Regions from separate parts of the Streptomyces sp. NPDC051913 genome, predicted to be linked through region 2. Evidence: riboswitches for the same ligand, from Rfam matches in the RefSeq annotation. Region 2 holds a riboswitch; the other holds the start of a gene.
The links. Region 2 has a riboswitch for glycine ahead of gcvT (glycine cleavage system aminomethyltransferase GcvT). Riboswitches for the same ligand answer to the same signal wherever they lie in the genome.

Region 1 (10,705 bases), on a different contig from region 2:
CACGACGAGGCCGACGATGTTCTCGGCGGTCACAGCTTCGTCACCCCCCTGGCGACAAGAGCCACCAGCGCGAAACCCGCGATCGTGGCGAGGACGAAGGCCAAGTCGGCCATCGCGAACTCCTGGAGTGAGGTTCGATGAACAGGGACGCTTCGAGGAAACCGCCGACGCGACCGGGAATCGACCACCGTTGACGGCTCCCATACGGCACTCGGCGCGCCTTTGACGGGTCCCTTACGCCGACGGCCTTCACCAAGGCCGGATCCCCACCGGGAGGACCTGCCCGAGGCCCTGATAACACTGGGTGTTCGCCCCGTCCCGGCCCACCGCCACCTCACCCGCACGGCGCAGCGCCCGGTCCCGCCCCGCAAGCACACCTCCTGACCTGCGGCCGACACTCCCAGGCTCAGTCTTAACGGACTCTTGACGCCTACGACCCCCTTGATCCATGGGCCCCTGCATCACTCTCCGCTTACGCTGATCCCGCCGTCCGTGTGATGGCCGGAACCGCACGGAACCGCATCCCGAGCCGCACATCAGGAGCCCTCGATGGCCACCACCGAACACCCCCCACCCAGCCGCCTGCGCGCCTGGATGCTGGAGGGTCTGTCCGACATGGGCAAGGGGCAGGGCCACTCCGGGCCGACGGGGCAGACCGAGGACACCGAGCAGCCCGGGTCCGAGCCGGAACACCAGGGCCAGCGCTGGTACCGCGTCATGTGCCTGACCGGCGTCGACTACTTCTCGACCCTCGGCTACCAGCCCGGCATCGCTGCCCTCGCGGCCGGCCTGCTCTCCCCCGTCGCGACGATCGTGCTGGTGATCGTCACTCTCGCGGGCGCGCTGCCCGTGTACCGGCGCGTCGCCGAGGAGAGCCCCCACGGCCAGGGTTCCATCGCGATGCTGGAACGCCTGCTCACCTTCTGGAAGGGCAAGCTCTTCGTCCTCACCCTGCTCGGCTTCGCCGCCACCGACTTCCTGATCACCATCACCCTGTCGGCAGCGGACGCCTCGACCCACCTGGTCGAGAACCCGCACCTCAACAGCGCCCTGCACGACCAGCAGATGCTGATCACCCTCGTCCTCGTGGCCCTGCTCGGCGCGGTGTTCCTCAAGGGCTTCCTGGAGGCCATCGGCGTAGCGGTCTTCCTGGTGGGCCTCTACCTGGCCCTCAACGTCGTGGTCGTGATCGTCGGCCTGTGGCATGTCGCCACCGCCGGCCATGTGGTCACCGACTGGTCCAGCGCCCTGACCGCCGAGCACGGCAACGTCTTCGTGATGATCGGCGTGGCCCTGGTCGTCTTCCCCAAGCTCGCCCTCGGCCTCTCCGGCTTCGAGACCGGCGTCGCGGTCATGCCGCACGTCAAGGGCGACCCCGGCGAGACGGAGGAGAACCCGGCGGGCCGCATCCGGGACACCAAGAAGCTCCTCACCACGGCCGCGCTCATCATGAGCTGCTTCCTCATCGCGACCAGTTTCATCACCACCCTCCTCATCCCGGAGAAGGAGTTCGAGTCGGGCGGCCAGGCCAACGGCCGCGCCCTCGCCTTCCTCGCCCACGAGTACCTGGGCGGCGCCTTCGGCACGGTGTACGACGTGTCGACCATCGCCATCCTGTGGTTCGCCGGCGCCTCCGCGATGGCGGGCCTGCTGAACCTGATGCCCCGCTATCTCCCCCGCTACGGCATGGCCCCGCACTGGGCCCGCGCCGTCCGCCCCATGGTCATCGTCTTCACCCTGATCGCCTTCGTGGTCACCTGGATCTTCGACGCCGACGTCGACGCCCAGGGCGGCGCGTACGCCACCGGTGTCCTCGTCCTGATCAGCTCGGCGGCGATCGCGGTGACGATCGCGGCGCGGAAGGCGGGTCAGCGCGGCTGGACGGTCGGTTTCGCGGTGATCTCCGCGGTGTTCCTCTACACGACGGTCGTCAACGTCATCGAGCGCCCGGACGGTGTGAAGATCGGCGCCTGCTTCATCGCGGGCATCATCCTGGTCTCGCTCCTGTCCCGACTGGCCCGCGCCTTCGAACTCCGCGTCACGAGCGTGTCCCTGGACCCCATGGCGGAACGATTCATCAGGGACATGGCCAGCCGTAAGATCCGCTTCATCGCCAACGAGCCCGACAGCCGGGACAAGGCCGAGTACCGCGACAAGATCGAGCAGATCCGCGAGGACAACGACATCCCCAGCCAGGAGGACTTCGTCTTCGTCGAGGTCACGGTCACCGACCCTTCGGAGTTCGAGGCCGGGCTCACGGTCCGCGGCGAGGTCCTGCACAACCGCTACCGGGTCCTGACCCTGGAGTCGTCCTCCATCCCCAACGCCCTGGCCGCCTTGCTCCTCCACGTCCGCGACACCACTGCCTGCACCCCCCACATCTACTTCGAGTGGACCGAGGGCAGCCCGTTCGCCAACTTCCTCCGCTTCTTCCTCTTCGGCCAGGGCGAGGTGGCCCCGGTGACCCGAGAGGTCCTACGAGAAGCAGAACCAGACCGCACCCGGCGCCCCAGAGTCCACACGGGCTGAGCCCCGACAAACCCGAAAGCCGGATGACCCCAACACACCCACACCAACACCCCCAAACCCACCCACACCCCTACCGTGGTTGCCCATGACCCTGAGCATCCGCAACCAACTCCCCGGCACAGTCACCACCATCACCACCGGCGAAGTAATGGCCACCATCGGCATCCGCCTCACCAGCGGCCAAATCCTCACCGCGGCGATCACCAAGGAATCCGTGACCGCCCTCGCCCTGGCCCCGGGCTCCGCCGTCCGCGCCCTCATCAAGTCGACGGAGGTGGCCGTAGCCACCACCCCGATGACCGGCCTCTCCATCCGCAACCAACTCCCCGGCACGGTCACCACCATCGCCATGGGCGCAGCGATGGCCTCCGTGAAGATCGCGTTCGAAGGCACCGAACTGACCGCCGCCATCACCAAGGACGCCGCAGCCGACCTCTCCCTCGCGCCCGGCACCGCGGTAGTGGCCCTGATCAAGTCGACCGAGGTCTCGTTGGCAACGGCGTGACGAAAAGGGCCCCGCCGAAGCGGGGCCCTCCTGCACAGCCAGGCTCAGTTCTCGTACGCGTCCAACGGCGGGCACGAGCACACCAGGTTCCGGTCACCGAACGCCTGGTCGATCCGCCGCACCGGCGGCCAGTACTTGTCGGCGACGACAACCCCACCCGGGAACACGGCGTCCTCACGCGAGTACGCGTGCTCCCACTCCCCGCCGAGCGCCCCGGCGGTGTGCGGAGCGTTCCGCAGCGGGTTGTCCTCCGCGGGCCACTCCCCGGCCCCGACCTTCTCGATCTCCGCGCGAATGGCGATCATCGCGTCGCAGAACCGGTCGATCTCGATGATGTCCTCGGACTCGGTCGGCTCGATCATCAGCGTCCCGGCGACTGGGAAGGACATCGTCGGCGCGTGGAACCCGTAGTCGATGAGCCGCTTGGCCACATCGTCCACACTCACACCCGTCGCCTTGGTCAGCGGCCGCAGATCGATGATGCACTCGTGCGCGACCAGCCCACCGGGTCCGGTGTAGAGCACGGGGTAGTGCGGCTCCAGCCGCTTGGCGATGTAGTTGGCGCTCAGCACGGCCACCTGCGTGGCCCGCTTCAGCCCTTCCCCGCCCATGAGCCGCACGTACGCCCAGGAGATCGGCAGGATCCCCGCGGACCCCCAGGGCGCGGCGGAGATCGGCCCGACACCCGTCTCCGGCCCGGCGGCCGGCTGCAGCGGGTGGTTCGGCAGATACGGCGCCAGATGCGCGCGCACGCCCACGGGACCCACACCCGGCCCGCCCCCGCCGTGCGGAATGCAGAACGTCTTGTGCAGGTTCAGGTGCGAGACGTCCCCGCCGAAGTGCCCCGGCTTGGCCAGCCCGACCAGCGCGTTGAGGTTGGCGCCGTCGACGTACACCTGCCCGCCCGCCTCGTGCACCTGCGCGCAGATGTCCGCGACATGCTCCTCGAACACACCGTGCGTCGAGGGGTACGTGATCATCAGCACCGCGAGCTCGTCCCGGTACTGCTCGATCTTCGCCCGCAGATCCTCGACGTCGATCTCACCGTCCTCGGCGGTCTTCACGACGACGACCTTCATGCCCGCCATCACGGCGCTGGCTGCGTTGGTCCCGTGCGCGGAGGACGGAATCAGACACACGGTCCGCTGCTCGTCACCATTGGCCCGGTGATAACCGCGTACGGCGAGCAGCCCGGCCAGCTCCCCCTGCGACCCGGCGTTGGGCTGGAGCGACACCTTGTCGTACCCGGTGACCTCGGCGAGCCGCTCCTCCAGCTCACGGATGAGCGTGAGATAGCCCTGCGCCTGCTCGGCGGGGGCGAAGGGGTGCAGCTGCCCGAACTCCGGCCAGGTGACCGGCTCCATCTCGGTGGTGGCGTTGAGCTTCATGGTGCAGGAGCCCAGCGGGATCATGCCGCGGTCGAGCGCGTAGTCCCGGTCGGCGAGCCGACGCAGATAGCGCAGCATCGCGGTCTCGGACCGGTACTGGTGGAAGACGGGGTGGGCCAGGAACTCGTCCGTACGCACCAGCGCACCCGGCAGCGCGTCCTCGGCCGCCGCGTCCAGCGCCTCGACGTCCCCTTCGACCCCGAACGCGCTCCATACGGCGTCCAGCTGGGCCCGCGTGGTGGTCTCGTCGCAGGCGACGGAGACGTGATCGGCGTCGACGAGACGCAGGTTGACCCCGTTCTCCGCGGCGGTGGCGACGACCTCGGCGGCCTTGCCGGCCACCCGCACGGTCAGCGTGTCGAAGTAGGCGCCGTGCACGACCTCGACCCCGCCCGCGGTGAGCCCCGCGGCGAGGACACGGGCGTAGCGATGCGTCCGCCGGGCGATGCCCTTCAGCCCTTCAGGCCCGTGGTAGACGGCGTACATCCCGGCCATCACGGCGAGCAGCACCTGAGCGGTACAGATGTTGCTGGTGGCCTTCTCCCGCCGGATGTGCTGCTCCCGAGTCTGCAGAGCGAGCCGGTACGCCTTGTTCCCGTCCGCGTCCACGGACACACCCACGAGCCGCCCGGGCAGGCTGCGCGCGAACTTCTCGTGCACCGCCATGTAACCGGCGTGCGGCCCGCCGAAGCCCATCGGCACACCGAACCGCTGGGTGGTCCCGACGGCGATGTCGGCCCCGAGTTCCCCGGGCGACTTCAGCAGCGTCAGCGCCAGCAGGTCGGCGGCGACGGTCACCAGGGCCCCCAGCCCGTGCGCCTGGTCGATGACCGCCTTGAGGTCGCGTACGGCACCGGAGGCGCCCGGGTACTGGATGAGCACGCCGTTGATCTCACGCGCGGCGATGTCGGCCGGGATCCCGCCGCTGAGGTCGGCGACGACGACCTCGACACCGGTCGGCTCGGCGCGGGTCTCGATGACGGCGATGGTCTGCGGCAACGTGTCCGCGTCGACCAGGAACAGCCCCTTCTTGTTCTTGCCCATGCGCCGGGACAGCGCCAGCGCCTCGGCGGCGGCCGTGCCCTCGTCGAGCAGCGAGGCGCCGGAGGTCGGCAGCCCGGTGAGCTCGGCGACCATGGTCTGGAAGTTGAGGAGGGCCTCCAGCCGGCCCTGGGAGATCTCGGGCTGGTAGGGCGTGTAGGCCGTGTACCAGGCGGGGTTCTCCATGACGTTGCGCAGGATGACGGGCGGAGTGAAGGTCCCGTAGTACCCGAGCCCGATCATGGACCCGAGAACCTGGTTGCGATCGGCGAGCGACCGAAGCTCGGCCAGCACCTCGGCCTCGGTACGCGCGCCCGGCAGATCGAGGGAGTCGGCGTTCTTGATCACATCCGGCACCGCGGCGGCGGTGAGCTCGTCCAGCGAGCCGTATCCGACCTGCGCGAGCATCTTGGCCCGGGCCTCGTGGTCGGGGCCGATGTGACGCTGCTCGAAGGGGATCCCCTGCTCGAGTTCGGTGAGCGGAGTGCGGTGGGCGGTCATTGCGGAGGCCTCCTGGTCTGACGCGACCTTCGAGGGACACCACGGCTGCGGGTCCCGGCGGCCTCCCCCTCTGTCATCTCAACCTGAGAGCTTCACCGGACAACCCGAAGGTGCCCGGCTTTCACCGTCGGTGAGAGCGGAAGCCGTCGACACCCGCTCTGCTTTCCAGAGTGGCCTCGTCAGTGCGGTACGTGGGCCTGAGAGATTCCGGGGAGGATTTGCTCCTTCGGCGCCCCCGGACGATCTCCGGAGGACTCTCCCGCACAGGGTCAACAGCCGCTTGCCAGCCTACCAGCGCGCAAAATGCGGATCCCTGGAGGAGCCCTCGAGTGGCCACCGGCCTCAATCTGCTCTTTTGTAGTGCTTACGGATGAGTTGCGAGTCGCGACCTAGTGGAGGGCCCGTGCAGACCGATATCGATCCGCGCAACCTGATCGGCCGCAAGGCGATGGACCGCAACGGCACCAAGATCGGCACGATCGACGAGGTCTACCTCGACGACGCGACCGGCGTGCCGGAGTGGGCGGCCATACGCACCGGCCTGTTCTCCAGGGACGCCTTCGTCCCCCTGGAGCCGAGCGAACTGATCGAAGGCACCTTGCGCGTCCCCTTCGACCGCTCCTTGATCAAGGACGCCCCCGACTTCGGCGTGGGCCGCCACCTCTCTCCCGACCAGGAACTCCAGCTCTACCACCACTACGGCCTGGACGTCGCCCCCGCACCCCCACTCCCGGACCGAGACTTCGGCAAGCTGGCAGGCACAGAGGAAGCAGAAGCCTGACAGCCCCACGACCCCGCACCCCGCAGCGCCCCGTAAACGGATGTGTCACGGGTGGTGCGGGTGGGAGACCAAATCCGGCCGAAGGCCGGACGCCCCACCCTCCACCGCCACCAACGGCAAAGGCTCAGCCACAGCCAACGACGCATCATCCACCCGAAACGTCCGCACCCGCCCCGGCTCGGAATCCGGCGTCTCGAACCGCACCGTCACCCGCCCCAGCCCACTCCCCTGCACCCACCCATGCCCGAACTCGGCATGCGTGACGTCATGCCCCGCAACCCACCGCCGCTCGACAGGAGCCTCGTCCTTCTCCGCGGCCACCTCCCCCGGCTCCTCCTCCGGCAGCTCCCCCAGATCCCCCGCGGCCTGCGCGAACAGATCCTCCTGCGTGTAGTCGGCCAGTCCGGAAACCCCCACCCCCAGCAGCCGCACACCCCCCGTCGTGTCCACGGACTCCAGCAACCGCGCCGCGGCCTCCCGCACGACCGCCGGATCATCGGTGGGCCCCCGCAGCGTCTCGGACCGGGTCAGCGTGGAGAAGTCGTACCGCCGCACCTTGAGCACGATCGTGCGCCCCGACAACCCGGCCCCCCGCAGCCTCCGCACACACCGGTCGGCCAGCCGCTGCACCTCCATCCCCACCCGCAGCCGATCGTGGATGTCCACGTCGTACGTGTCCTCGACCGACACCGACTTGGTCTCCCGCTCGGCCACCACCGGCCGCTCGTCATGCGCCAACGCCATGGCATACAGCCCGTGGCCGTGCGCCTTCCCCAGCAGCCGTACCAGCTCGTCCTCGCCCGCCTCCACGATCTCCTCGACCGTGTGGATACCTGCCCGCCGCAGATGGTCCCCGGTGGCCGGCCCCACCCCAGGCAGGATCCGCACGGACATCGGCCCGAGCAGCTCTCGCTCGGTCCCCGGATCGATCACCACCAGACCGTCGGGCTTGGCCTGCTCGGACGCGATCTTCGCGAGCATCTTGGACGCCGCGAGCCCCACCGACCCCGTGAGCGCGGTGACCGCCCGTATGTCGGCACGCAGCTTCTCCCCCACCAGCCGCGCCGAGCCCTCGTCCCAGGCCGCTCCCCCGGCCTCCAGATCCACGAACGCCTCATCGAGGCTCAACGGCTCCACCAGCGGCGACAGCGCCCGCAGCAGCGCCATCACCTGCTCACTGATCGACCGGTAGAACCCGAAGCGCGGCACGAGATACGCGGCATTCGGCGCCAGCCGCCGCGCCTGCGCCATCGGCATCGCCGAATGAACCCCGAAGACCCGGGCCTCGTACGACGCGGTGGCCACCACACCACGCGGCCCCAGCCCGCCCACCACCACGGCCTTCCCGCGCAGACTCGGCTTGGACGCCTGCTCCGCCGAGGCGAAGAAGGCATCCATGTCGAGATGCAGGATCGTGGGCGCGTTTCTCACATGTCCGATGCTGCCCTACGCCACTGACAATGCCCTCGGTGATGCCCCGGGCAGAGCCTCAAACGGCCCGATTGCCCCGCCGCCGCGCCAGCTCGTCGGCGGGATTGTGCCCCACGAGCGTCTCGCCGGTGTCGATCCGCTCCCCGTGCAGCTGCGACAAGGCGCTCTCCACGTCCCGCCACACCACACCCACGGCGATCCCGAAGATGCCCTGGCCGCCCTGGAGCAGCGCGTGGACCTCGTCGGGCGAGGTGCACTCGTAGACCGTGGCACCGTCGCTCATCAGTGTCATGCGCTCCAGGTCGCGGAAACCGCGCTCCCTGAGGTGCTGCACTGTGGTACGGATGTTCTGCAGCGACACACCGGTGTCGAGGAACCGCTTGACGATCTTCAGGACGACAACGTCCCGGAAGCTGTACAGCCGCTGCGTCCCCGACCCGTAGGCGGGCCGCACACTCGGCTCGACGAGACCGGTACGCGCCCAGTAGTCGAGTTGCCGATAGGTGATGCCGGCGGCCGCACAGGCCGTCGGACCGCGGTAGCCGATCTCCTCGGACGCCATGGACGTCGCCCCTCCGCCACTGCTCGGCACGGCCGCCGGTCGCTGCGGAACGTGATCGGCCGCGCTGCCGTGATGGGGGTCCCCCCAACTCGAACGCAGTTGAGAGCTTGGGGGAGGGTACGGACCGCTTGCCCCGAGACTCCGTCCGGGGGCACCCCCAGCCGTACCGTCGCCGCTGCTTCGCACGCCGACCTCCGTCCTTGACCTGCCTTCTCGACGGTAGGCAGTCACCCGGGGCGCGTCAACGATCGCCACACTCGGCACGCCGAGTGATAATCACCCTAGGAGTGGTTTCCCGTACCCCACCGCGGGGAAAGGCTAGCCGAATGCGCTTGAGGCGGGCCGTAGGACGCTCTCACACGCCGGTGGCAAATGCCAGCATTTCGGTGGTGACCGGACACAGCCGCCCCGTCACGGAGCGCGCGTCCACCGGACCGGCCCCTCTCACTGGCTGCTGGTGCCGAAGTCCTCGGGCGAGATCTGGTCGAGGAACTCGCGGAACTTCTCCACCTCGTCCTCCTGCTCGTCCGGGATCGCGATCCCCGCGTCGTCGAGCACACCGTCGCTGCCGTAGATCGGCGTTCCGGTGCGCAGCGCCAGCGCTATGGCGTCGGAGGGCCGGGCACTCACCTCGACCCCGCTGGCAAAGACGAGCTCCGCGTAGAAGACGCCCTCACGCAGGTCCGTGATGCGCACTTCGGTGAGCTCCTGGCCGACGGCCTCCAGCACGTCCTTGAACAGGTCGTGGGTCAGCGGTCGTGCGGGGGCCATGCCCTGCTGGGCGAAAGCGATCGCCGTCGCCTCCCCCGGCCCGATCCAGATGGGGAGGTAGCGGTCGCCTCCCACTTCACGCAGAAGCACGATCGGTTGGTTGGAGGGCATTTCGACCCGGACACCTACGACATCGAGCTCGTTCACACAGCAACCCTAGGCCGTGCCCGGGACGTTTGGGTAGTCGGGCCGGAAACGGGAGCCGGATCCGACGTCCGCGCCCTTCAGGGCAGCCGTACGCCGAGGGCCGTCTGCACCAGCGCCGCGTGCAGCTTCACCGTGAGCCCCGCCAGTTCCTTCGTGCGGGCCTCCGCGTGCGCCCGGGTCTGCGGGTTGCGGTGGCGCTTCAGCGGGGCCACCACCTGGTCCACAAGGCCCGCCTCACGGTCGGCGGCGGCCTTCATCGCCCGCAGATGCCGCGGCTCGATCCCGAACCGCCCCAGCTCGACGACGAGCGCCGCCACGGTGACCACCTCGGCGTCGTACGCCCCGTCGGGCAACGGAGCGATGAGCCCGTACGACTCCCACTCCTCGAGCTCCCGCTCACCGATCTCGGCGGCCGCCATCAGCTCGGCCCGGCCGATCCGCGCCGCCGTAGGGGCCTCCCAGGGGTCCGGCAGGGCTTCCCCTCCGTCCCGCTGGCGCCCCACCACCGGCAGCGCCACGGCCTCACCTCGCTCCATGGCGTCCAGGTACTCCCGGATCACCTTGAGCGGCAGATAGTGGTCCCGCTGCATCCGCAGCACATGGCCGAGGCGCTCGACGTCCTCCGCACTGAACTTGCGGTACCCCGAAGGGGTCCGTTGCGGCTCGATGAGGCCCTCGGACTCCAGGAAACGGATCTTGGAGATGGTGACTTCGGGGAACTCGTCGCGCAGCACGTTGAGCACCGTGCCGATGCTCATCAGCCCACTGTCCGCGGCGGCGGCACCGTGACCGGCACCGCCGCTCGGTGTTTGAAGCATGGACCTTCCCTGACGGGGTCAGTAGCCCCGCTGGCTCGCGTAGAAGACCAGCCGGTACTTGCCGATCTGTACCTCGTCCCCGTTGTGCAGCGGCACCGTGTCGATCCGCTCCCGGTTCACATACGTGCCGTTGAGGCTGCCGACGTCGCTCACGGTGAACGAGCCGTCCTGCTGGCGACGGAACTCCACATGGCGGCGCGACACCGTCACGTCGTCCAGGAAGATGTCGCT
Region 2 (10,705 bases):
CAGGGTGGGCGAGGGGGCGCCGGAGGTGACCTCGCCGATCACCTGTCCGTCGGCGACCACGGTGTACCCGGCGCGCGGGACGCGGCGGCCCTCGGCGATCAGGCCGACGAGGACGCGGGGCGGGTTCTCGGCGGACCGGGCGGCGGCCTCCTGAAGCGCCTCGCGCCCCACGAAGTCGCCCTCCTTCTCGAACTTCACCACCCGGCCGAGCCCGGCGTCGAAGGGGGTGAGCGAGGTGTTCAGCTCATGCCCGTACAGCGGCATGCCCGCCTCCAGGCGCAGGGTGTCCCGGCAGGACAGGCCGCAGGGGACCAGACCGACGCCCTCGCCCGCCTTGGTCAGCGCCTGCCACAGCTCGACCGCGTGCTCCGGCTTCACGAACAGCTCGAAGCCGTCCTCGCCGGTGTAGCCGGTGCGGGCGATCAGGGCCGGGACGCCGGCGACCGTGCCGGGCAGGCCGGCGTAGTACTTCAGCCCGTCGAGGTCGGCGTCGGTGAGGGACGCGAGGATGCCGGGGGACTCGGGGCCCTGGACGGCGAGCAGCGCGTACGCGTCCCGGTCGTCGCGCACCTCGGCGTCGAAGCCGGCGGAGCGCTCGACGAGCGCGTCGAGGACGACCTGGGCGTTGGAGGCGTTGGCGACGACCATGTACTCGGTGTCTTCGAGCCGGTAGACGATCAGGTCGTCGAGGATGCCGCCGTCCGCACGGCAGATCATGGTGTAGCGGGCGCGGCCGACGCCGACGGAGGCGATGTTGCCGACGAGCGCGAAGTTCAGCAGCTGGGCGGCCGCAGGCCCGGTCACCGTGATCTCGCCCATGTGGGAGAGGTCGAAGAGCCCGGCCCTCGTCCGCACGGCGATGTGCTCGTCGCGCTCGGAGCCGTAGCGCAGGGGCATGTCCCAGCCGGCGAAGTCGGTCATCGTCGCGCCGAGCGCACGATGCAGGGCGTCGAGCGCGGTCAGGCGGGGTTCATTGCTCATCGGACGGTTGTCTCCCAAGGCATGACGGGCGAGGTCGTTCCTCCCCATCTGTCATCGGAACCTGAGAGGTTCGCCATGACCGCAGGGGACATGACTTGCACCTTGGGTGGAGCCACCGGAGGGCGGCTCGCTTTTCAGATGTGCCTCGCCCGCGCGGTAACGGGGCCTGAGAGATTCAAGGGAGGGACTTGCTCCTTCGGCGCCCCAACCAGTGGTGGGGACTCTCCCGCGCGGATTCAAACGGCCGGTATGCAGTTGGCGCGGACATCATTGCACGCATCGGGCACGGGCGGCAGGGCCGCACCGGCCGCGCCCCTCGCCGCCCCCTTTGTGACTGGCTTGTGGCAGGACGATCACCAAAACAAGAGAGACACCCCATTACCTTCTCTTTACGCTCGGTGGGGAGGGGAACCCCCCTGACCCCGGAGGAGGACGATCACGGTGAACAGGCCCACTGCGTACGCCACCACCTCGGCCGTCGCGCTGCCCGCACAGCCGACCGCTCCGGCCCAGGAGGCATGCGCACCGCGGCCGGTCGTGCGTGACCTGCGCGACCGGTCCGGCCACACCCCGCACGCCCTGCTCTTCGCGCCGGCCGACCTGGTCGTGATCACCGGCCTGCCCGGCAGCGGCAAGTCGACCCTGATGCGACGCGCCGTCAAGGGCACCCGGATCGACTCCCAGGACACCCGCGACCGCTGGGACGCCCGCGCGCCCCGCCTTCTGCCGTACGCGCTCTACCGTCCCCTGGTCCGCTTCGCCCACTACGTCGGCCTGCGCCGGGCCCTGCGCTCCGGTGAGGGGGTCGTGGTGCACGACTGCGGCACCCAGACCTGGGTGCGCGGCTGGCTGGCCCGCGCGGCCCGGCGCCGCGGTGGCACGCTGCACCTGCTGCTGCTCGACGTCACCCCGGACACCGCGCTCCAGGGCCAGCGCGAGCGCGGCCGGGGCGTCTCGCGCTACGCCTTCCTCCGCCACCGCACGGCGGCGGCCCGCCTGATCCGTTCCGTGGAGAAGGGCGAACTGCCCCAGGGAGTGGGCTCGGCGATCCTCCTGGACCGGCAGGCGGCGGACGCCCTGCGCCGGATCGGCTTCACGGGCTGACCCCCGAAGGCGTGCCACCCGTTAGCCTTTCAGCCACATCAGCGGTACTCGGCAGGCGGACGGACAGATGGACTTCCCGGCACAGGACTTCCCGGCACAGGCACACCCCCATCCGCACGGCGGCGGATGGCCCGGCAACGAGCTGGAGGAGGTGCTCTCGGCCTCTCTGGGCGTGCCCGGGGCCGGCGGCCGGATCATCGAGGTCCTCGGCCGCAGCTTCGTCTGGATCCCCCTGCCGAACGGCGGCGGCGCCCACACCGGCCCCCTCGATCTGCCCACCCTCCAGATCGAGGGCCAGGCCTACGTCCCGGTCTTCAGTTCGGAGGAACAGTTCCGTCAGGTCGCCGGGGCGCACATGTCGTACACCGTCGCCCCTGCGGTGGAGTTCGCGCGCGGCCTGCCGCCGCAGCTCGGCCTGGCCCTCAATCCGGACGGCGTGGTCGGCGTCCCCCTGCCGCCGTCCGCCGTGGCGGACCTGTGCCGGACGGGCCGCACCCCGCTGGACGGCCCGGGCAGCGGCGGCCGCGTCAAGCTCTACGAGCCCGACTGGCAGGACGACCCGGTGGACTTCCTCGCCGCCGCCTCCGCCGAGTTCGCCGCGACGGGAGTCGTCCGCACGGCCCGCCGCTGCCTGGCCGCCATCGAGACGGCAGACCCCGTGATGTTCGTGGGCGTGGAACTCTCCCCATGGGAGGGCGACTTGCGTACCCTCCCGATGGACGCCCTGGGCCGGGCACTGGGCCAGGCCCCGGTGGCCTGGCCGGTCAACCTGGTCCTGCTGGACGTGGCGGACGACCCGGTGGGGCACTGGATGCGGGAGCGGGTCCGCCCCTTCTACCAGGCGTAGGGATTGCCGACCGCACCCGCGGACCACCGCAAGCCTTGAGCCCGAACCGCTTAAGCTGTTTCCGACTACGAAACTTTCCCGAAGGGGCGGTAGAAGGTGAGTGCCAGCGGCACAGCGACCGGCACGGTCGAGCACATGCTGCGCCAGGTGACGCCAGGGCGCTACGACGCCTACGAGGCACTCCTCCGCGCCCTCGCCACCCCCTCCTCCGGCCAGATCTGGATGCTCCTCTGGCACGGCCAGGCGGGCTCCCCGGACGCCCAGTACGGAAACATGGAGGTCGACGGCCACGGCTACGCGCCCTGCGTCACCTCCGCCCAGGAACTGAGCGCGAGCGGCTGGAACCGCTCGTACGAGGTCGTCGACGGAGTCGACGTGGCGCGCACCCTCTACCCGGACCAGTTCGGTCTCTGGCTGAACCCGCACGCCCCCGGCGGCGGCGTCGGCATCCCCTGGCTCGACCTGCGCCGGATCGCGACCGGCCTGGAGCGCCAGCCCGCGGGCCCCCTCCGGCTGTCGGAACCCGGCATCGAGATCCCGCAGTTCTACGCCCTGATCGCGCAGAACGCCCACCGCACCCCGGCCGTCCGCTCGCTGCGCCGCGCCTGGGTGCAGCCGGCGCTCGGGGCGCCGTACCTCGCCATCGGGCTCGACGTCTACGACACCAGCCCGCCCGCCGTCGACTCGGTGCGCGCGATGATGCAGCAGTCCATCGGCGCGGTCCCGGACGGGCTGCCGGTGTCGACGGTCGCCATGTCCGACGAGTACGACCCGGTCGCGATGTGGATGCGGGCCGGTGCCCGTCCCTTCTACGACCGCGAGGCGCACGCGGCTCCGGCGCAGGCGCCGGCGGCCGGGTACGGCTACCCTCCGGCGCCCGGCGGCTACTGAGCCGAACCGGCCACAGGCTCTCGTGTTACGGGAGTGTGTCTGCGCGCGTAGATGAGGGCAGAAGGCCCCGTGAGGCCCGTATTGCCCCAACTGGCCTGCGTCCGGCGGCCGTTACCTGCTGTCCGGATAACGGAACCCTGCAGCCCGCATCACGTTTATGCATCCTTTCCTCGCCAAGTCTGGCAACAGATCGCCAAAGCGTTGAAGACTCCCGCACCAGGGGTGGGTTCGCCCCTGTGTACGACGGACTGATCACGCCGCTACAGCGGCAAGTGCGGGCCGGCTACCGCCGGTTGAGAGGGGTCCCTGCCAGATGACGGCACCATTGCACGAGCCGACCGCGGAAGCGGCCCCGAGCGCGGCCGAAGAAGCGGCGGTCAACGCCGGCGCCAAGGCCGTACAGGGGCGTTCCCTGGGCCGGATCGCCTGGGAGCGTTTGAAGCGGGACAAACTCGCCCTCGCGGGCGGCGTCGTCGTGCTCTTCCTCATCGCGGTCGCACTGCTCGCGCCCGTGATCACCAGCCTCTACGGCCAGGACCCGAACACGTACCACGACAAGGACCTGATCGACCCGCTGTTCGGCACCCCCAAGGGGTCCTTCGGCGGCATGAGCGGCGACCACTGGCTGGGCGTCGAGCCGGTCAACGGCCGTGACATCTTCGCCCGCATCGTCTACGGCGCCCGGATCTCGCTGCTCGTCGGCTTCCTGTCCGCGATCGTCGCCGTGATCATCGGTACCGTCCTGGGCGTCCTCGCCGGCTTCTTCGGCGGTTGGATCGACTCCGCCATCAGCCGGGTCATGGACGGTCTGCTGGCCTTCCCGCAGCTGCTGTTCATCATCGCCCTGGTCTCCGTCATGCCGAACGAGATGCTCGGACTGTCCGGCACGGGCGTGCGCCTGTTCGTGATGATCCTGGTCATCGGGTTCTTCGGCTGGCCCTACATCGGACGCGTGGTGCGCGGCCAGACGCTCTCGCTGCGCGAGCGTGAATACGTCGAAGCGGCCCGTTCGCTCGGCGCCGGGCGGTTCTACATCCTGTTCAAGGAACTGCTGCCCAACCTCGTCGCGCCGATCATCGTGTACACGACGATGATGATCCCCACCAACATCCTCACCGAGGCGGCGCTCAGCTTCCTGGGCGTGGGCGTCAAGCCGCCCACGGCCTCCTGGGGGCAGATGCTCTCGAACGCGATCGACTACTACAAGTCGGACCCCACCTACATGGTGGTCCCGGGTGTAGCGATCTTCATCACGGTTCTTGCCTTCAATCTCTTCGGCGACGGCGTGCGGGACGCGCTGGACCCGAAGGGATCCCGCTGAACTGCCGTACACAAAGCGTCCCGTGGCACCAACACGGGGTCTCTCATCAAATCCGGAGGATCCGAGATCGTGACTACCCAACGCACCTCAGGGCGGCGGAAGCAGGCATTCGCCGCTGCCGCCGCGGTCGCCGCGCTGCTGACGACTGCGGCGTGCGGCGGCGGCGATGACGACGGCGGCAACGGCAAGGGCTCCTCGACGGGCGCGGCCGGCTTCAACGCCGCGAACAACAAGGTCGCCCAGGCCTCGCTCGCCAAGAAGGGCGGCGAGCTGAAGTTCGCCGGCGCCCAGGATGCCGACTCGTGGGACACCACGCGTGGTTACTACGGCTTCATGTGGAACTTCGCGCGCTACTACAGCCGCCAGCTGGTCACGAGCGCCACGGAGCCCGGGGCCAAGGGCGCGGCGCTCACCCCGGACCTCGCCACCGGTCTCGCCAAGGTCACCGACGACGGCAAGACCTACACGTACACCCTGCGTGACGGCATCACGTGGGAGGACGGCAAGGAGATCACCTCCAAGGACGTCAAGTACGGCATCGAGCGCGTCTGGGCGCAGGACGTGCTGTCCGGCGGCCCGGTCTACCTGAAGGACGTCCTCGACCCCAAGGGCGAGTACAAGGGTCCGTACAAGGACACCTCGGCCGACAAGCTCGGTCTGAAGGCGATCGACACTCCGGACGACAAGACGATCGTCTTCCACCTCCCGGAGGCCAACGCCGACTTCGAGGAGATCCTCGCCCTGGTCTCGGCCTCCCCGGTCCGCCAGGACATGGACACCAAGTCCAAGTACGGCCTGAAGCCGTTCTCCTCCGGCCCGTACAAGTTCCAGTCGTACAGCCCGGGCAAGGACCTGGTCCTGGTCCGCAACGACAAGTGGAGCCAGGCCTCGGACCCGATCCGCAAGGCGTACCCGGACAAGATCTCGGTCAAGTTCTTCTCGAACGCCAACGACCTGGACGCCCGTCTGCTCGCCGGTGACTACGACCTGGACATCAACCAGACCGGTCTGTCGCCGCAGGGCCGCACCACCGCCCTCCAGTCGCACAAGGCCAACCTGGACAACCCGGTCTCCGGCTACATCCGTTACGCGACCTTCCCGCAGAGCGTGAAGCCGTTCGACAACGAGCACTGCCGCAAGGCCGTGATCTACGGTGCCGACCACGTCTCGCTGCAGACCGCGCGCGGTGGCCCGGTCGCCGGTGGTGACATCGGCACGAACATGCTGCCCCCGACCGTCCCCGGTTCCGAGGGCCAGTCGTACGACCCCTACGAGCTCAACGGCGCCAACAAGGACGGCAACGTCGCCAAGGCCAAGGAAGAGCTGAAGGCCTGCGGTCAGCCGAACGGCTTCAAGACCACCATCGCCGTCCGTAACAACAAGCCGGTCGAGGTGGCCACGGCGGAGTCCCTCCAGGCCTCGCTGAAGAAGATCGGCATCACCGCCGACATCGACCAGTACGACGGTTCGCAGACCTCCGGCATCATCGGCAGCCCCTCGAACGTGAAGAAGAAGGGCTACGGCATCATCATCATGGGCTGGGGCGCCGACTTCGGTTCGGTCCAGGGCTTCGGTCTGCCGCTGTGGGACGGCAAGTACATCCTGGAGAGCGGTAACAACAACTTCGCTCTGATCGACGACAAGAAGATCAACGGTCTGTTCGACACCTACGTGAAGACGCAGGACGACGCGGCCAAGCTGTCGATCGCCAAGGACATCAACCACGCGGTGATGGACGGCGGCTACTACCTGCCGTTCGTCTTCGAGAAGTTCGTCAACTGGCGCGGTGACCGACTCGCGAACGTGTACACGTCGGACGCCTACAGCGGCATGTACGACTTCGTCAACCTCGGTCTGAAGTCCTCGAAGTAATCCCGGCACACCCGCCGAACGGCACGAAAGGCAGGTGAAGGCCGGCGACGCGGGAGCGCGGGCCACCGGATGATCTCCGGTGGCCCGCGACCCGCGGCGGGCCGAGAGCTGTGCTCGCTTACCTCATCAGGCGGCTGTTCGCCGCCGCAGTGATGCTCGTGGTCATCATCATGGTGGTCTTCGGCATCTTCTTCCTCGTCCCCAAGTGGGCGGGCGTCGACGTCGCCTTGAGCTTCGTGGGCAAGCAGGCCGACCCCGCCGCCGTCGAGGGCGTGCGGGAGAAGCTCGGACTGAGCGACCCGATCTACGCTCAGGTCTGGGAGTTCTTCAAGGGCCTCTTCGCCGGCCGCACCTATGTGGGCGGCGGCGACTCCGTGCACTGTGCCGCGCCGTGCTTCGGCTACTCCTTCCGTACCGAGCAGGCCATCTGGCCGGTGATCACGGACCGCTTCCCGGTGACCCTGGGTCTGGCGCTCGGTGCCGCCGTGCTGTGGCTGATCTTCGGTATCGCCGCCGGTGTGCTCTCCGCCCTCAAGCGGGGCAGCCTGTGGGACCGCGGTGCGATGCTCGTCGCGCTGTCGGGTGTCTCCCTGCCGATCTACTTCACCGGTCTGCTGAGCGTCGCGATCTTCGATATCGGGTTGGGCTGGGTCGACTCGGAGTACGTCCCGCTGACGGACAGCTTCGGCGGCTACTTCGCCTCCATGCTGCTGCCCTGGGCCACCCTCGCGTTCCTCTACGCCGCGATGTACGCCCGGATCACCCGCGCCACCATGCTGGAGATCCTCGGCGAGGACTACATCCGCACCGCGCGTGCGAAGGGCCTCAAGGAGCAGGTCGTCATTCGCAAGCACGCCATGCGGTCGACGCTCACGCCCATCCTGACCATGCTCGGCATGGACCTCGGCGCCCTCATCGGCGGCGCGATCCTGACCGAGACCACGTTCAGCCTGCCGGGCCTCGGCCAAGCGGTGCTCAACGGCATCAAGACCCAGGACCTGCCCATCATTCTGGGCGTCACCCTGATCACTTCTCTCGCGGTGCTGATCGCCAACCTCGCGGTGGACATCCTCTACGCCGTGATCGACCCCCGAGTGAGGCTCGCATGACCGAACTCAGCAAGAGCGGAGCGGCCGTGGGCGAGCCCACCCCCGCCTCGCCCGCGCCGACCGCCTTCCTCGAAGTGCGCGACCTCAAGGTGCACTTCCCGACCGACGACGGTCTGGTCAAGTCCGTCGACGGGCTCTCCTTCAAGCTGGAGAAGGGCAAGACCCTCGGCATCGTGGGCGAGTCCGGCTCCGGCAAGTCGGTGACCTCGCTCGGCATCATGGGCCTGCACACCGCCGGTCAGTACGGCAAGCGCAAGGCGCAGATCTCCGGCGAGATCTGGCTGGACGGCACCGAACTGCTCACCGCCGACCCGGACCATGTGCGCAAGCTGCGTGGCCGCGAGATGGCGATGATCTTCCAGGACCCGCTGTCGGCGCTGCACCCGTACTACACGATCGGCCAGCAGATCGTGGAGGCGTACCGTATCCACCACAAGGTGGACAAGAAGACCGCCAAGCGCCGTGCGGTGGAGATGCTCGACCGCGTCGGCATCCCGCAGCCGGACAAGCGGGTGGACAACTACCCGCACGAGTTCTCCGGCGGTATGCGTCAGCGCGCGATGATCGCGATGTCGCTGGTCAACAACCCCGAACTGCTCATCGCGGACGAGCCGACGACCGCCCTGGACGTGACCGTCCAGGCGCAGATCCTCGACCTGATCCGGGATCTGCAGAAGGAGTTCGGCTCCGCGGTCATCATCATCACCCACGACCTGGGCGTCGTCGCCGAGCTCGCCGACGACATCCTGGTGATGTACGGCGGGCGCTGCGTCGAGCGCGGTCCGGCCGAGAAGGTGTTCTACGAGCCCCGCCACCCCTACACCTGGGGTCTGCTCGGTTCGATGCCGCGCCTCGACCGTGACCAGCAGGAGCGCCTGATCCCGGTGAAGGGCTCCCCGCCCTCGCTGATCAACATCCCGTCCGGCTGCGCCTTCAACCCGCGCTGCCCGTACGCGGACATCCCGAAGGACAACGTCACCCGCACGGTCCGCCCGGAGCTCGCCGAGGTCGGCAGCCAGCACTGGGCCGCCTGCCACATGACGCAGGAGCAGCGGGAGCGGATCTGGACCGAAGAGATTGCGCCGAAGCTGTGAGCGAGGACAAAGTGAGCATCCCTGCGCAGAGCGACGGCACGCTGGTCACCAAGGCCGACGCCGCCCCCGGCGAGACCCTGCTGAAGGTGACCGGGCTCCAGAAGCACTTCCCGATCAAGAAGGGCCTGCTCCAGCGGCAGGTCGGCGCGGTCCGCGCGGTCGACGGCATCGACTTCGAGGTCAAGTCCGGCGAGACCCTCGGTGTCGTGGGCGAGTCCGGCTGCGGCAAGTCGACGATGGGCCGGCTGATCACCCGGCTGCTCGAACCGACGGCCGGCAAGGTCGAGTTCGAGGGCCAGGACATCACGCACCTCGGTGTCGGCGGCATGCGTCCGCTCCGCCGTGACGTGCAGATGATCTTCCAGGACCCGTACTCGTCGCTGAACCCGCGCCACACCATCGGCACGATCGTCGGCGCCCCCTTCAAGCTCCAGGGCGTGACCCCCGAGGGCGGCATCAAGGCGGAGGTCCAGCGGCTGCTTTCGGTCGTGGGCCTCAACCCCGAGCACTACAACCGCTATCCGCACGAGTTCTCCGGCGGTCAGCGTCAGCGCATCGGCATCGCCCGCGCACTGGCCCTGAACCCGAAGCTGGTCGTGGCCGACGAGCCGGTCTCCGCGCTCGACGTGTCCATCCAGGCCCAGGTCGTGAACCTGCTCGACGACCTTCAGCAGGAGCTCGGCCTGACGTACGTGATCATCGCGCACGACCTCTCGGTCGTCCGGCACGTCTCGGACCGGATCGCGGTGATGTACCTCGGCAAGATCGTCGAGCTGGCGGACCGCGAGTCGCTGTACAAGGCGCCGATGCACCCCTACACCAAGGCGCTCATGTCGGCGGTGCCGATCCCGGACCCGCGGCGCAAGAACGCCAAGTCCGAGCGCATCCTGCTCAAGGGCGACGTGCCCTCGCCGATCTCCCCGCCGAGCGGCTGCCGCTTCCACACCCGGTGCTGGAAGGCGACGCAGATCTGCACGACGACCGAGCCGAAGCTGGTGGAACTGAAGCCGGGCCAGCAGGTGGCATGCCACCACCCGGAGAACTTCGAGGACCAGGCTCCCCAGGACACGGTCCTGCTGACGGTCGCCAAGGAAGCGGCGGAGCTGGTGGCGGACGAGGTCCTGGCGGAGAGCGCGGAGACGTCGGCGGCGGTGGCGGCGGAGGTCGAGTCGTCCGCCCCGGATTCCACCCCCGAACCGGAATCCGACGGTCAGGAGTCAACCGACAAGTAACGCATGACAAGTTGGCAAAGTCATGCACATGCCCGTCCGGGAGAGTCCATTCTCGTCCGTGTCCGACTTATCGGCACACGCTCGAAAGGGACGACACATGAGACTCTCCCGTTCGGCACAATTAGGGGCCATCGCCACGGCGGTGGCCTCTTTCTGCGTCATCGCAGCCGCCCCGGCCCCGTCACCCGGAGCCCCCGGCCTCGGCGACACCTACTTCCCCCTCCTCGGCAACGGCGGCTTCGACGCCCGCCACT

Region 1: it holds a riboswitch for glycine, as region 2 does, so the genes downstream of both, gcvP (aminomethyl-transferring glycine dehydrogenase) here and gcvT (glycine cleavage system aminomethyltransferase GcvT) in region 2, are expected to answer to the same signal.

What each region holds. Positions count from the first base shown of each region.
Region 1 covers NZ_JBIUCI010000009.1:6,337-17,041, reverse strand. Annotated here, with positions in the region: gene kdpF (K(+)-transporting ATPase subunit F) at 1-33, opposite strand, end outside; gene ACIHIX_RS26430 (APC family permease) at 550-2,529, shown strand; gene ACIHIX_RS26425 (molybdopterin-binding protein) at 2,615-3,034, shown strand; gene gcvP (aminomethyl-transferring glycine dehydrogenase) at 3,079-5,964, opposite strand; glycine riboswitch at 6,140-6,236, opposite strand; gene ACIHIX_RS26415 (PRC-barrel domain-containing protein) at 6,368-6,745, shown strand; gene ACIHIX_RS26410 (DNA polymerase IV) at 6,791-8,176, opposite strand; gene ACIHIX_RS26405 (MerR family transcriptional regulator) at 8,235-8,924, opposite strand; gene ACIHIX_RS26400 (bifunctional nuclease family protein) at 9,183-9,656, opposite strand; gene ACIHIX_RS26395 (MerR family transcriptional regulator) at 9,734-10,474, opposite strand; gene ACIHIX_RS26390 (FHA domain-containing protein) at 10,493-10,705, opposite strand, start outside.
Region 2 covers NZ_JBIUCI010000029.1:83,130-93,834, reverse strand. Annotated here, with positions in the region: gene gcvT (glycine cleavage system aminomethyltransferase GcvT) at 1-981, opposite strand, end outside; glycine riboswitch at 1,126-1,220, opposite strand; gene ACIHIX_RS45425 (AAA family ATPase) at 1,423-2,085, shown strand; gene ACIHIX_RS45420 (enhanced serine sensitivity protein SseB) at 2,153-2,932, shown strand; gene ACIHIX_RS45415 (enhanced serine sensitivity protein SseB C-terminal domain-containing protein) at 3,029-3,823, shown strand; gene ACIHIX_RS45410 (ABC transporter permease) at 4,137-5,144, shown strand; gene ACIHIX_RS45405 (ABC transporter substrate-binding protein) at 5,214-7,016, shown strand; gene ACIHIX_RS45400 (ABC transporter permease) at 7,127-8,125, shown strand; gene ACIHIX_RS45395 (ABC transporter ATP-binding protein) at 8,122-9,219, shown strand; gene ACIHIX_RS45390 (ABC transporter ATP-binding protein) at 9,231-10,451, shown strand; gene ACIHIX_RS45385 (M1 family metallopeptidase) at 10,549-10,705, shown strand, end outside.